Regions from separate parts of the Marinobacterium iners genome, predicted to be linked through region 1. Evidence: predicted binding sites of a transcription regulator. Region 1 holds the regulator's gene; each other region holds the start of a gene.

The links. Region 1 encodes FNR, which switches genes on or off when oxygen is low (the NO sensors DNR and NnrR bind a similar motif). Its sites were predicted from a motif close to TTGATNTANATCAA; they were not measured.
Region 2: the regulator FNR is predicted to act here: its motif matches at 3,465-3,478, upstream of nifJ (pyruvate:ferredoxin (flavodoxin) oxidoreductase).
Region 3: the regulator FNR is predicted to act here: its motif matches at 1,776-1,789, upstream of CFI10_RS06425 (biliverdin-producing heme oxygenase).

What each region holds. Positions count from the first base shown of each region.
Region 1 covers NZ_CP022297.1:2,229,449-2,233,767, reverse strand. The annotation lists gene CFI10_RS10740 (recombination-associated protein RdgC) at 1-397, opposite strand, end outside; gene CFI10_RS10735 (adenine phosphoribosyltransferase) at 477-1,019, opposite strand; gene fnr (fumarate/nitrate reduction transcriptional regulator Fnr) at 1,250-2,026, opposite strand; gene hemN (oxygen-independent coproporphyrinogen III oxidase) at 2,133-3,524, opposite strand; gene CFI10_RS10720 (sulfite exporter TauE/SafE family protein) at 3,594-4,262, opposite strand; gene ccoS (cbb3-type cytochrome oxidase assembly protein CcoS) at 4,265-4,319, opposite strand, start outside.
Region 2 covers NZ_CP022297.1:3,205,539-3,209,857, forward strand. The annotation lists gene nifJ (pyruvate:ferredoxin (flavodoxin) oxidoreductase) at 1-3,404, opposite strand, end outside; gene CFI10_RS15420 (CBS domain-containing protein) at 3,533-4,123, opposite strand; gene CFI10_RS15425 (hypothetical protein) at 4,176-4,319, opposite strand, start outside.
Region 3 covers NZ_CP022297.1:1,321,538-1,325,856, reverse strand. The annotation lists gene CFI10_RS06435 (GGDEF domain-containing protein) at 1-925, opposite strand, end outside; gene CFI10_RS06430 (type 1 glutamine amidotransferase domain-containing protein) at 965-1,648, opposite strand; gene CFI10_RS06425 (biliverdin-producing heme oxygenase) at 1,899-2,510, shown strand; gene CFI10_RS06420 (EAL domain-containing protein) at 2,494-4,319, shown strand, end outside.

The DNA of each region.
Region 1 (4,319 bases):
GTGGCATCAGCAGGGCGTATGTACGGCGACGACGGGTAAAGCTGCGTGGTAGCAGGTCCAGAATGACTTCATCCTTGAGTTGCAGCTTCTCTTTGCGGTAGACCTTACGACTTTGCTCGGCTTCAATCAGGGCAACACGCTCATCCAATGCCTCGCGTACAACGCTGCCGGGCAGAATGCGCTCTTCCTGCAGCAAGTTGATCAGCATGAAGCCGTTGCTGCTGAATACCAGCATCTCGTCAGCTTCGCTCACTGGTGCGCTCCAGCCGCTGCGACTCAGTTCCTGGCTGCCACAGGGAGTGAATGGGTGTTCTGACAGGGCTTCGCTCAGGTGCTCAGGGGTAAACCCCGGGGTGGGTTCAAAGCGATAGACAATGGCATTACGGAACCAGAGCATGGACTCTCCAGAGGTGCAAAAGGGGTGAAGTATAACAGTGTGCACCGGGCAGGCGTACCCGGTGCATCAGATGGGAAGCTTAGCAGCCTTCGTAGGCGAGCAGGGAGTAAACGGGGATGCCCAGTTCCTGAATGCGGGTTGAGCCCTGCAGGTCCGGCAGATCGATCAGGGCGGCGGCCTCGATAACCTCCGCGCCAAGCTTCTTGATCAGGGTGCAGGCGGCCAAAATGGTGCCGCCGGTAGCAATCAGGTCATCGAACAGAAGTACGCGGTCACCGGACTCAACCGAGTCAATCTGCATTTCAACTGCGGCGGTACCGTACTCCAGCGTATATTCCTGATGAATGGTTTCGCCCGGCAGCTTGCCTTTTTTGCGTACCAGTACCAGCGGCAGGTTGAGCTGGTGCGCCAGGATCGCGCCAAACAAGAAGCCACGAGCGTCAATACAGGCGATATGCGTAATATCGCTGTCGATATAACGCTGGATGAACGCATCCGACACCATACGCATCGCTTTGGGGTCTTTGAAAATGGGAGTTACATCGCGAAAGGTTACACCGGGTTCGGGCCAGTCCTGCAGTGAACGGATGACAGACTTCACATAAAACTCATCGTAGGACATAAATATCTCCCGGTTAGGCGCTCAATTGACATAACTCAATGCTGCGAGGGCGGATTAAGGGTGTAATGGCTTCGTTGGGTTACACATTGAGATGGCTACTTCATTGTGCAACTTGAGGCATGGCTTCGAAAGAAGCCATGCCTTTTTTATTGGCGTGATACTGGCCCCGGTTATAAACCGCCAACCGTATGGATGGGCTTGGTAATGTTGGCAGCTTCCCCGTCATGGTGTCAGCTGGTCTGGTTTTCCTGATGCTGGGAGCATTCACCTTGGCGTGCCTCGCCAGACAAACGATACATTTCGTCCAGGTTGGTCAGCTCCACTTCCTTGCCGTCCACTTGCATCAGGTCCATCTTTTGAAAGCGCGTAAAGATGCGGCTGACGGTTTCCACGGCCAGGCCCAGATAGTTGCCGATCTCGTTACGTGACATCGACAGACGGAAGTTGGATGCAGAGTACCCGCGTGCCTTGAAGCGCTGAGACAATTTGAGAAGAAAGGTTGCCACGCGTTGTTCTGCATTTTTCTTCGACAGCAACAGCATCATTTGCTGATCATCTCGCAGTTCCTTGCTCATGCTGCGCAGCATCTGACGGCGCAGTTCGGGCAGTTGGCCTGAAAGCTCATCCAGACGTTCAAAGGGGATCTCACAGACGGTCGTGGTTTCCAGTACCTTGGCTGACATGGGATAGGTTTCGGCATCAAATCCACTCAGGCCGACCAGTTCGCCCGGGAAATAAAAGCCGGTGATCTGCTCTTCACCCTCATTGGTGAGCGTGTAGCTCTTGATTGTGCCGGCCCGAAGGGCATACACGGAGCTGAAGGGTTCACCCTGATGGAACAGGTGTTCACCTTTCTTGAGCGGGCGGCTTTTCTCGATAATATCATCGAGTCGGTCGATCTCGGTCAGGTCAAGCGATACCGGAAGACAGAGTGAGCTCAGGCTGCAGGTCTTGCAATGGACCTGTTGCAGGCTGTGAAGCTTTCCTTGAGATTTCCAGTCGGCCATGGGGTCATCCTTATTGTTGGGTTCGTCACGCTGCGAGTGCTTTCCCGCATTATGTAACATTTACCCCAGAGGGTGAAGCGCCGGGCCCGGTTAACGGGCCTCGACTTTAGATGATACGCGAGAAACTCCGTGTGGCTTCATGTTTCGGTATATAGGCATCGAACGCCATACAGATGCGTCTTATCAGAAGGCGGCCTGCTGCAGTCACGCGAATGCGACTGGATGACAACTCGATCAAGCCATCAGTACTGAACTGCTGCAGTTCAGCCTGCTCGGCATTGAAATAATCGCCAAACTGAATATCAAAGCGCTGCTCGACGGCCGCAACATCCAGTTCAAATTGACAGATCAACTCAGTAATGACCGCGCGGCGAATATGATCATCACGGCTCAGTGTTACACCGCGCTTGACGGCATGTTGCTGCTGAGCAACGGCCTGACTGTAGGCGGCAATATCATGCTCGTTCTGATAATAGACATCGCCAATCTGACTGATGGCTGATACGCCCATGGCAACCAGGTCACAATCGGAATGGGTGGTGTAACCTTGAAAGTTGCGATGAAGCTTGCCTTCCGCCTGGGCGAGGGCCAGTTCATCATCGGGCTTGGCGAAATGGTCCATGCCTATATAAACGTAACCGGCCTCAAGCAGGCGATTGATACTGTTTTGCAGTATGTTGAGCTTGGTCTCGGGGCTGGGCAAGTCTTCAGCACGAATGTGTTTCTGTGAGCGGAATCGATCCGGCAGGTGCGCATAGTTGAACACTGACAGGCGGTCAGGGCTCATGGCAATGACGGTGTCGAGGGTATCGGCAAAGCTTTCTTCGCTTTGATGCGGCAGGCCGTAGATCAGGTCCATGTTGATCGATTTGAATCCCAGTTCACGCGAGCGTTGCAGTACGCGCGCGGTCATCTCGGTGGGCTGGACGCGATTGACCGCCTCCTGTACCCGTGCATCCACATCCTGTACACCAAGACTGATACGGTTGAAGCCGATCTCGCGCAAAACCTCCAGAGTCTGGTCACTGGCTTCACGCGGATCAATCTCAATTGAATAGTCGCCCTTGTCGTCATCACGCAAATTGAAATTGCTGCGCAGTGCCTGCATCAGCTCACGCATTTGATCATCGCTGATAAACGTCGGGGTACCACCACCCCAATGCAGCTGATTTACCTGCCGGTCTCCACGGTACCACTGTGACAGCTTTGCCATTTCACGATAAACAGTATCAAGATAGGGCTGAGCTTTCTTGCGGTTGCGGGTGATCACCTTGTTACAGGCGCAGTAGTAGCAAACGTGAGCACAAAAAGGGATATGCACATACAGCGACAAGGGTGCATGAGGGTCACTTGTGGAGCGCCCGGTTTCGATCAACTTCTCGGGGCTCAGGCCGGAATCGAACTGGATCGCAGTCGGGTACGAGGTGTAGCGGGGGCCGGACAGGTCATAACGCTTGATCAGGTCCATATCCCAACTGATGGTTGTCTGGTTGTTCACCTCAGTACCTCTATTTGTTGGCCGGCCGGGCATTATAGGGAAGAGTGACCGGGCGGTTGTTGATGGATATCAATGCGGGTGCAACAGGCCGGTCCATGGCAGGGTTGCCAGACCAAACAGAATTACCAAAAGCCCCGCCCCCTGTCTTACACCACTGCGTTGTAATAACTGTTTCAATTGGCGTGCCAGGAGCGCCGATGTGAGTAGAGCAGGTAGAGTACCGGCACCGAATACCAGCATCAGGCTCGCACTGGTGAGGCTGTTGTTGCTCACCGTACCGGCCCAGAGCAGAGTCGTATAGACCAGACCGCACGGCAACCAACCCCAGAGTGCGCCCAGGAGCAGCGCCTTGGGCAGGGTGTCGGCGGGCAGCAGGGTGTGGGTGAAAGGCTGTAACCGGCGCCAAACAACACCTCCGGCTCGTTCCAGATAGGCCGCGCCCTGCCACCAGCCGGCAATGTATAAACCCATCACAACCATGATGAGCGCAGCAACGCTACGCAGAATCAATGTAAGCTCAGCCGTTTGAGTAAACAGCTGGCCCAGCTGACCGATCAAGGCACCCGCAAGGGCATAACTGAACAGGCGACCAAGATTGTAGGCCAGTTGAAAGCGAAGGACTCGCGCACCGCCGCTCATGGCCAGACTGCCGGCGATTCCGCCGCACATTCCGATACAGTGAGTGCTGCCGGCGAGGCCAAACAACAGGGCGGAAGCAAGAAGGGCGGGTTCAGGCATGCTCAACGGGTATCCTGATCCTGGTTTTCCGGCTCGGGATTATCCTTTTTCTGTCGT
Region 2 (4,319 bases), 980 kb from region 1:
TCCAGTTTGAGCGGATTCTCGCCCTGCTCGGCCCGGCGCGGGTCGTAGCGGAAGAGTGGCCAGTGACCGGATTCTACCGCCAGGCGCTGATGCGCATGGTTGTCGCCAGCCAGATTAAAACCATGCGCAATACAGGGTGAATAGGCGATGATCAGTGAAGGACCGTCCCAGCTTTCAGCCTCCTGAAAGGCGTGCAATGTCTGCATATCCTTGGCGGCATAGGCAACATGAGCGACATAGACGTGCTCGTAATCCATGGCGATACGGGCCAGATCCTTCTTCGCCACCGGCTTGCCGCCGGCGGAGAACTTGGCGACGGCACCGCGCGGCGTTGCCTTGGAAGTCTGGCCACCGGTATTGGAATAGACCTCGGTATCCAGCACCAGAATATTGACGTTACGACCGGACGCCAGCACATGATCAAGCCCACCGTAGCCAATATCGTAGGCCCAACCATCACCACCGATAATCCAGACACTGTGACGACACAGTTTGTCTGCCAGGTGATAGAGCTCATGCGCACGCAAGTCATCCATTCCCTGCAGGCGCTGGCGCAGCCTCGCAACCCGCTCTCGCTGGGCACGGATACCGGCCTCATCGTTCTGATCAGCCTGCAGCAACTCCTCCACCAGGTGCGCTTCCAGTCGGTCACTCAAGGCCTGCAGCAGCTCAATAGCGTATTCCGTTTGCTTGTCCAGCGCGGCCCGCATGCCGAGGCCAAATTCGGCGTTGTCTTCAAACAGGGAATTGTTCCAGGCAGGTCCACGCCCTTCCGCGTTCATCGTCCAGGGAGTAGTCGGCAGGTTGCCGCCATAAATAGACGAACAGCCAGTTGCGTTGGCAACCAGCATGTGATCACCGAACAGTTGGCTGAGCAGCCGAATGTAAGGCGTCTCACCACAGCCGGAGCAGGCGCCACTGAACTCGAACAGCGGCTGCATCAGCATGGATCCTTTCATGGTGCTGGCCTTGAGCCCGGTACGGTCAAACTCCGGCAGCTGGCGGAAAAACTCCCAGTTAGCCCGTTCACGTACCAGGATATCGTCCTTGGGAACCATGTTCAGCGCCTTGCGGCTCTGGTTCGATTTGTCATGAATTGGGCATATCTCGACACAGAGGGTACAGCCAGTGCAATCATCAGGCGAGACCTGATATCTGATCAATGTACCCTCAGGGAAGTCTTTCGCGCCTTTGATTGGCACTGCCTTGAAGCCTTCGGGCGCCCCTTTCAGCAGCGTTTCGGGGAACGCCTTGGAACGGATCACCGAGTGCGGGCAAACGAAGACGCACTTGCCGCAGTGGGTACAGAGCTCCTCTTCCCATTGCGGCAACTCAAGTGCCAGATCCCGCTTTTCATAGGCCGCCGTGCCACTGGGCCAGGTACCGTCGATGGGCATCCGGCTGACCGGTACCCTGTCGCCGCGCCCAGAAATCAACTCTGCCGTGACTTCGCGCACAAAAGCAGTCGCGTCAGCAGCATTCACTTGGTGCATCGGTATCAGGCTCTGTGCCTGATCCGGCACGTCAAAGGGCTGCAAATGTGCCAGCGCATTGTCGATGGCTGCAATATTCATCTGTGCAATACGCGCGCTGCGCTTGCCGTAGGTGGACTCAACAGCGGCTTTCACCTGCGCAATCGCCTCATCTCTAGGCAGAATATCGGTCAGCGCAAAAAAGCAGGTCTGCATGATGGTATTGATGCGTTTGCCAAGCCCGACATCAGCCGCCACTTGATAGGCATCGATCAGCCAAACCTTCAGCTGCCTGTCGATCATCTGCCGCTGCACCGGCTGCGGCAGCGACTGCCAGAAAACCTCTCCCGTCAGAGGCGTATTGATCAGCACGGTGGCTTTCGGTTTTGCCTTTTCCAGCATCGGATAGCGACCCAGAAAAACGGGCTGATGACAGCCAACAAAATCAGCCTCACCGCTTTGAACCTCGTAGGCCGAGCGTATTGGCTCAGGACCAAAACGCAGATGCGAGACGGTGACCGCACCGGATTTCTTCGAATCGTAGACAAAGTGCCCCTGCGCAAACCGACCTGGCTTTTCTCCGATAATGCGAATGCTGTTCTTGTTGGCGGATACCGTTCCGTCTGCTCCCAGGCCGTAAAAAACGGCCTGCACCTGCTGTCTCGCGGCACGGTTGCGAAAGCTTTCATCCCAACGCAGGCTCAGGCGCGTGACATCGTCGTCAATACCGATGGTAAATTCACGCTTGCCTTCCGGGCGGGCCAGATGGTCGAACACCGCCTTGACCATGCCGGGAGTAAACTCCTTTGATGACAGGCCAAAGCGCCCACCCAGAATGCGCGGCAGTCCAGTGCCCCGCCAGGCATCTTCGCTGCAGGCGTTGAAAACAGCTGTGGTGATATCCTTGAGCAGCGGCTCGCCATCCGAGCCAGGCTCCTTGGTGCGATCCAGCACCGCAATGGCACGCACAGTGTCCGGCAGCTGTTGCAGCAGCCGCTCAGAGGCAAAAGGCCGGAACAGGCGTACGTTCAGCAGCCCAACCTTTTCGCCTTCGGCATTGAGATGTTCTACGGTTTCAACCACCGTCTGGCTGGCTGATCCCATCACCACAACGACCCGTTCGGCATCGTTGGCTCCGCTGTACTCATACAGCGAATATTGGCGGCCCGTAACCGCTGCAAAGCGATCCATTGCGTTTTGCACAATGGCCGGAAAGGCGTCGTAATAGGGGTTACACGCTTCGCGTGACTGAAAAAAGAGATCCGGGTTTTGTGAGGTGCCGCGAATAAAGGGGTGCTCGGGAGACAGTGCTCGGTCACGGCAGGCCCTGATCAAACCGGGATCGATCAGCTGCTGCAGCTGGGCCGTTGTAACCAGCTCTACCTTGCTGATTTCGTGGCTGGTACGAAAGCCATCGAAGAAGTGCAGCACCGGCACCCGCCCTTCCAGCGTGGCCATCTCGGCAATGGTGGCAATATCCATCACCTCTTGCGCATTGCCTGAAGCCAGGATAGCAAAGCCAGTGGTGCGTGCAGCCATCACATCGCTGTGGTCACAGAAAATTGACAGTGCGTGAGTTGCCACCGAGCGCGCCGCAATATGAAACACCGTCGGCGTCAGCTCACCGGCAATCTTGAACATGTTGGGGATTTTCAGCAGCAGCCCCTGCGAGGCGGTGAAGGTGCAGGTTTTGGCTCCGGCCTGAAGTGAACCGTGTACGGCACCAGCGGCACCGGCTTCGCTCTGCAGCTCAATCACTTCCGGCACACTGCCCCAGAGATTGGGGCGCCCCGCATTGCTCCAGCTGTCAGCCAGCTCACCCATCACCGAAGCCGGCGTTATCGGATAGATGGCGATGACATCATTGAGCTGGTGGGCGATGGTGGCAGCTGCTTCGTTGCCATCCATCATCCGTGTTTCTGACCTGGCCATGCCCAACTCCTGTTATCCGGGATTAAGCGTTCAGTATGGCAGATCCTGCAGTAGCCGAGATTGACCTGTGCCAACCTCAGCCACGCTCATTCAACGCCCCGTGAACTTAGGGTCCGTTAACAAAGGGATCAAACGGACTCTCCACGACCGAAAAGCACATCCACAAGATCGCGGAAACTGGACGCCTGAAGATTGATTTCGACCGGCACCTGCAAACGACGGGCAATTTCACTGGCAGAAATAATGCCGCAGATCTCCTGTGACTCCGGGTCAACCACCAGCATGTGCATGCTACCTTCATGACGCAGCGTCTTGAGCAGATCGCCGATGGTACCCTGTTGCAGGGCTGAAAATGGCACTCCGCGCAGCTTGTCACGACTGACCATCACGTCCTTGATACTCAGGTCCTCACGCTTGAGGCCCAGGCTGGTAGCTTGGCTGAGCACCTTGCGACTTTCCAGATCGATCACGGTCAGGATGCCGCGGAAAGCCTTGCTGCTGTCGGTGACGATGACCGAACGCACATGCACCTTGCGCATCGCCTGGGTGGCATCACTGATGCTTTCGGTCAGATTCATGGTCAGTGGTGGTGTTTGACGAAAATCGGTCATCACCAGTTGTGCCGGTGAATCCAGGTTGGTGATGGCGTGATCTGCACCTTCAGCAAGGCGGGTGTAGTCCTCAAGACCGATGGTTTTCAGCTCATGGTAGTTCTTCATGTTCTTTTCCTCGCGCTGTACCAGCGCTCCGTTCGGTAATCCAGATCGGCCTCTAGCCGATAGTGTTATGGCTGCCACAAAAGCAGGCGAACGGCGGTGCGCGTGACCGGTAAGAAGCCTCAAAGGTTGATTCCCTTTGATCAGCTATTTCGTCGAGGCAAGGAGCAGGCAGGCTGTCACAGGAGGTGTGTAATGG
Region 3 (4,319 bases), 910 kb from region 1:
TTTTGTGAGTATCCACTGCTTTTATCAGACTTGCCAGCTGAGTACTGACGGCCATTTTCAACTCGTTAATATCACTGGTCTGCTTGACCGCCTGACTGATTTTATGGACATCGTAGCGTACTGTCTGATCCAGCAGGTTGTTGCGTTGAAGCTTGACCGCATCCGCCGTTTCCGCCTTGTCCAGAAAACTGCGCAGATAGGCCAACTGCTCACTCAGGCCCACAAGGTAGGCCTGAATATCCTCTCCTGCATTACCACCACAGGCCCGCGCCAACACTGATACTTTCTCAAGGCACTGTTCCAGCTCTTCCGGACCAGGCCCGGCCTCCAGGCAGCTGATCAGCTCATGCGTGCTCGCTAGGTACTGAGCGGGCACATTGAACAACTGAATCAGCTCCAGCAATCGCTGGGCCATACGTTTACTGATTACGTCATTTGGCTGTGCCAGATCGTCAGCGCTGACAACACCGGCATCAGAGCGACTGTTCTGCCTCTGAAAGGTCAGAAGCGTATCAATCAGCCCCGGTAACTGCTGCATGTTGTCGGCCGTACCGGCTAGCTTTTGTTTCACGTCAACCAGAGCCCCTGCCTGGTTTTCAGTCGTACCCTGCAACAACAGCACCCATTCATCGATGCGCTTTATCAGCTGCCGGGCCTTCTGTGCCCGAGCTTCATCTATGAGACGGACATGCTTTTCGGTTTTGCGCAGCAGCTCTGGCACTGTGTCCAACCTACCAGACTGCAACTCGGCCGCCAGCGACGCCAGCAACCGGTCCAGTTCAGCTGATTCGCCATGTACCGCAAGATCAAACTGAGAGGCCAGATTACGAAGGCACTCAACCGCCTGCGAACACTGCTGCTCGTGTTGCTCCACCTCAAGTGCCAACGCTCTGTACTTCCCGCGCCAGTCGACCTTGTCTGTCATCGTAAAATCTCCATATTCTCTGAGGCGGAACAGTTCAAATCAGGCGCTCGCAAGCAGTTTCAGAAGTGCCGCAGCCGATGCATCCGAAGACGCCGGGTTTTGCCCCGTCACCAACAGACCATCCACCACTACATGGCATTCCCAGTCGTTAGCGCGTTCATAGCGACCACCCTTGTCCTTGAGCATATCTTCAACCAGAAATGGCACAATATCCGTCAACTGCACCGCCGCTTCTTCGGAATTGCTGAAACCAGTCACCGTTTTGCCCTTTACCAAGGGCACACCATCAGCTCCGGTTACATGCCGTAAGACAGCCGGCGCATGACATACCGCACCAATCGGTTTCTTTTGCTCAGCGAACGCCCTGATCAGGTTGATGGAGTACGAGTCTTCGGCCAGATCCCACAATGGACCGTGACCACCCGGGTAAAAGATGGCGTCAAAGTCTCCGGCACTCACCCGTGACAGGGGGATGGTATTGGCCAGCGCCTGTTTCGCTTCACTGTCCTGATTAAAGCGCTCGGTTGCAGCCGTCTGCGCATCGGGCACAGTGCTGTTAGGGTCGACCGGGGGCTGACCGCCCTGGGGGGATGCCAGTGTGATATCTGCTCCGGCATCGCGAAACACGTAGTACGGCGCCGCGAACTCTTCCAGCCAGAAACCTGTCTTGTGCCCCGTGTCGCCCATCTTGTCGTGTGAAGTAAGCACCATCAGTATGTTCATTTCGACCTCCTGTTTTGGTATGTCGCACCCCATACGCTACAGACACTATGCTGGATCCAGCCCTGTGTGACAAACGCCTGTTTTGAAAAACGCGAACGCTACTCTGCACGGACGTTGATATCGGGTCTTGACTCACGTCACAACCGGCAACCGGAATACTCTATTTGACCGCACAACCTTCATGACATCAAATTGCGACGGCGGTATCCTTTACCAATATTCAAGAGAATGCAAAGGGCAGGGTTTCACAATGTCACAGACAACACAGCCCCCATCCCTTCACCAGCAGCTGCGGCAGGCAACACACGCGGCGCATGTGCGTCTGAACCACCACCCTCTTTTGAGTCGAATGACCCGGCCCACGCTCGATATTGAGACCTATACCCTTATTCTGCAGGCCTACTGGAGCTTCTATCAGACAGCGGAAGCCCATATCCGCAACTGCCTTGCCAGTGGCATGGCCGACTTCAACTATAGCGACCGCTACAAGACTGAATGGCTGAAACAGGATCTTGCTCACTTCGGACTCACACCCGGCGTGGATGGCTGCTGCCCTTTCACGGTTGAACTTGCCATACCAATGAACAGACCCGAGCTGGTGGGCATGATGTACCCCCTGGAGGGATCAACCCTGGGCGGCCGCGTTATCAGCCGGCATCTGATGCATAACCTGGGTATCAACGACGCCAATGGCGGGCGCTTTTTCAGCGGCTACGGTCACAATATCGAACAGCTGTGGACGCAGTTCATCCAATTCGCAGAGCGCTCGCCACAATCCAGACAGGAGCGTACACAGGCCTGCGATTACGCCATTTATCTTTTTGAAACACTTGAGGCATTTCTCGATGTCCATGTCTCCTGATTGCAGCAACACAGAGCAAGAAACCGTTTTACAGCAAGCTCTCCAGCACTGCGAACGCGAGCCTATCCATCAGGTTGGCTCTATTCAGCCCAACGGCGTTCTGCTGGCACTGGATGAAAACTTTATCATCCGCTATTGCAGTGAGAACGCTGATGCCATCTTTTCACGCCCCTGGCATGAACTGCTGGGAGAAACCTTTACAGCTTTTGTGAGCGAGTCTGATATTGAGCAGATTCAATCACTGAAAGGACTCGGAGACTGGCGCTCTTCCGCGGTGGTACAACTCACCATTAAAAGCTCCGACTGCCCGATTATACGTGATGCCGCCATTTCGTTTAACGCGCCCTATTGGCTGATTGAACTGGAAGCGACCGCACCGGACCAGAGCGAACTTTTCAGTCAAATGTTCGTACCCACCCGAGATCTCCTGTGGCAGCTGGATGCCGAGCAGAACCTGCAACACTACACCCACAAAGTCGCAGAACTGGTTCGCCTAGCCACCGGCTATGATCGCGTGATGATGTACCAATTCGACAGTAACTGGGATGGAGAGGTGATAGCGGAAAGCCGTTCAGAGCTTACCCGAAGCTACCTGGGCAACCGCTTCCCTGCCTCTGACATCCCCGCTCAGGCCAGGGCCCTGTATACCCGCAATCTGACTCGCGTTATTGCCGACGTGAATGCACCCTCATCTCAAGTCCAGGCTGAAAGCAAAAATGCTCCAAGTGCTCGGCTTGACCTGACCTACTCGGCCTACCGTTCACTTTCGCCCGTGCACCTTGAATACCTGCGCAACATGGGCGTAACCGCCACCTTGACCATTTCTTTGATTCAAAACGGAAAACTTTGGGGAATGCTGTCATGTCATCATAAAAGCCCCAAATGCGTAACGTTACGTGAGCGCGAACTTTACGAACTCATCGGCAAAACCATTTCGATCAAGCTATCGGACCTGCAGCGTAACGAAGAGAAAAAGCTCAAAGACAGAGTCAACCGGTTTCTGCGGGAGATACCGTCAAACAGCCTCGAAAAGTTGTCACCATCAGTCGCCAGTGAACTGATTTCTTTTGTAGATGCCACTGGTGTCGTATTGGTCAGCAACGGCCGCAGGTATACATATGGTCAAACTCCGTCCCTGGATGAGTTGGAAGCACTTGAGGATGAATTACGCCTGCGACAGCCCGAGCAGGTATTCCATACCGACGAGCTGGCAAGCCTTTACCCAGCGGCGGCCAACTTTGCTGATACCGCCTGCGGGATTCTGCTTGCCCCGCTGAATCACACACTGGACAACTACTTGATGTGGTGCCGAAGCAGCGTCACTTTTGTTCGCAACTGGGCCGGCATACCCCACAAGGAGTTGAGCCTGACCGAAGAAGGTTTCAGAATTTCACCTCGGCGGTCATTTGATAACTGGACCCAGACCTACAACAACAAATCAGCACCCTGGACCTCCCTGCACATTGAGCTGGCAGCCGATCTGGCCTTTGCCTTTATCAGGCAGATCAGCCAGCAATCGACCCTTGAACAGGAGCGGAATTTCCGTAACCTTGTCGAGCTTTCAGCCAATATGTTTGTTCGCCTGAATCAGAAAGGGGTCATCACGTATGCCTCTTCCGCCTGCGAGCAGATTATGGGACGTAGCCCTGCAAGTCTTGAGGGAGTGGTGTTCACTGAATTGCTGCACAGCGAAGATGCTGAAGCTTTCAGGCAGGCACTGAGCTCGATAGACAACACGCATAACCTGCAAAAGCTGGTTCTGAGCCTTACACATGCCGATGGACGGTACGTTTGGGCAGAAGTTGAACT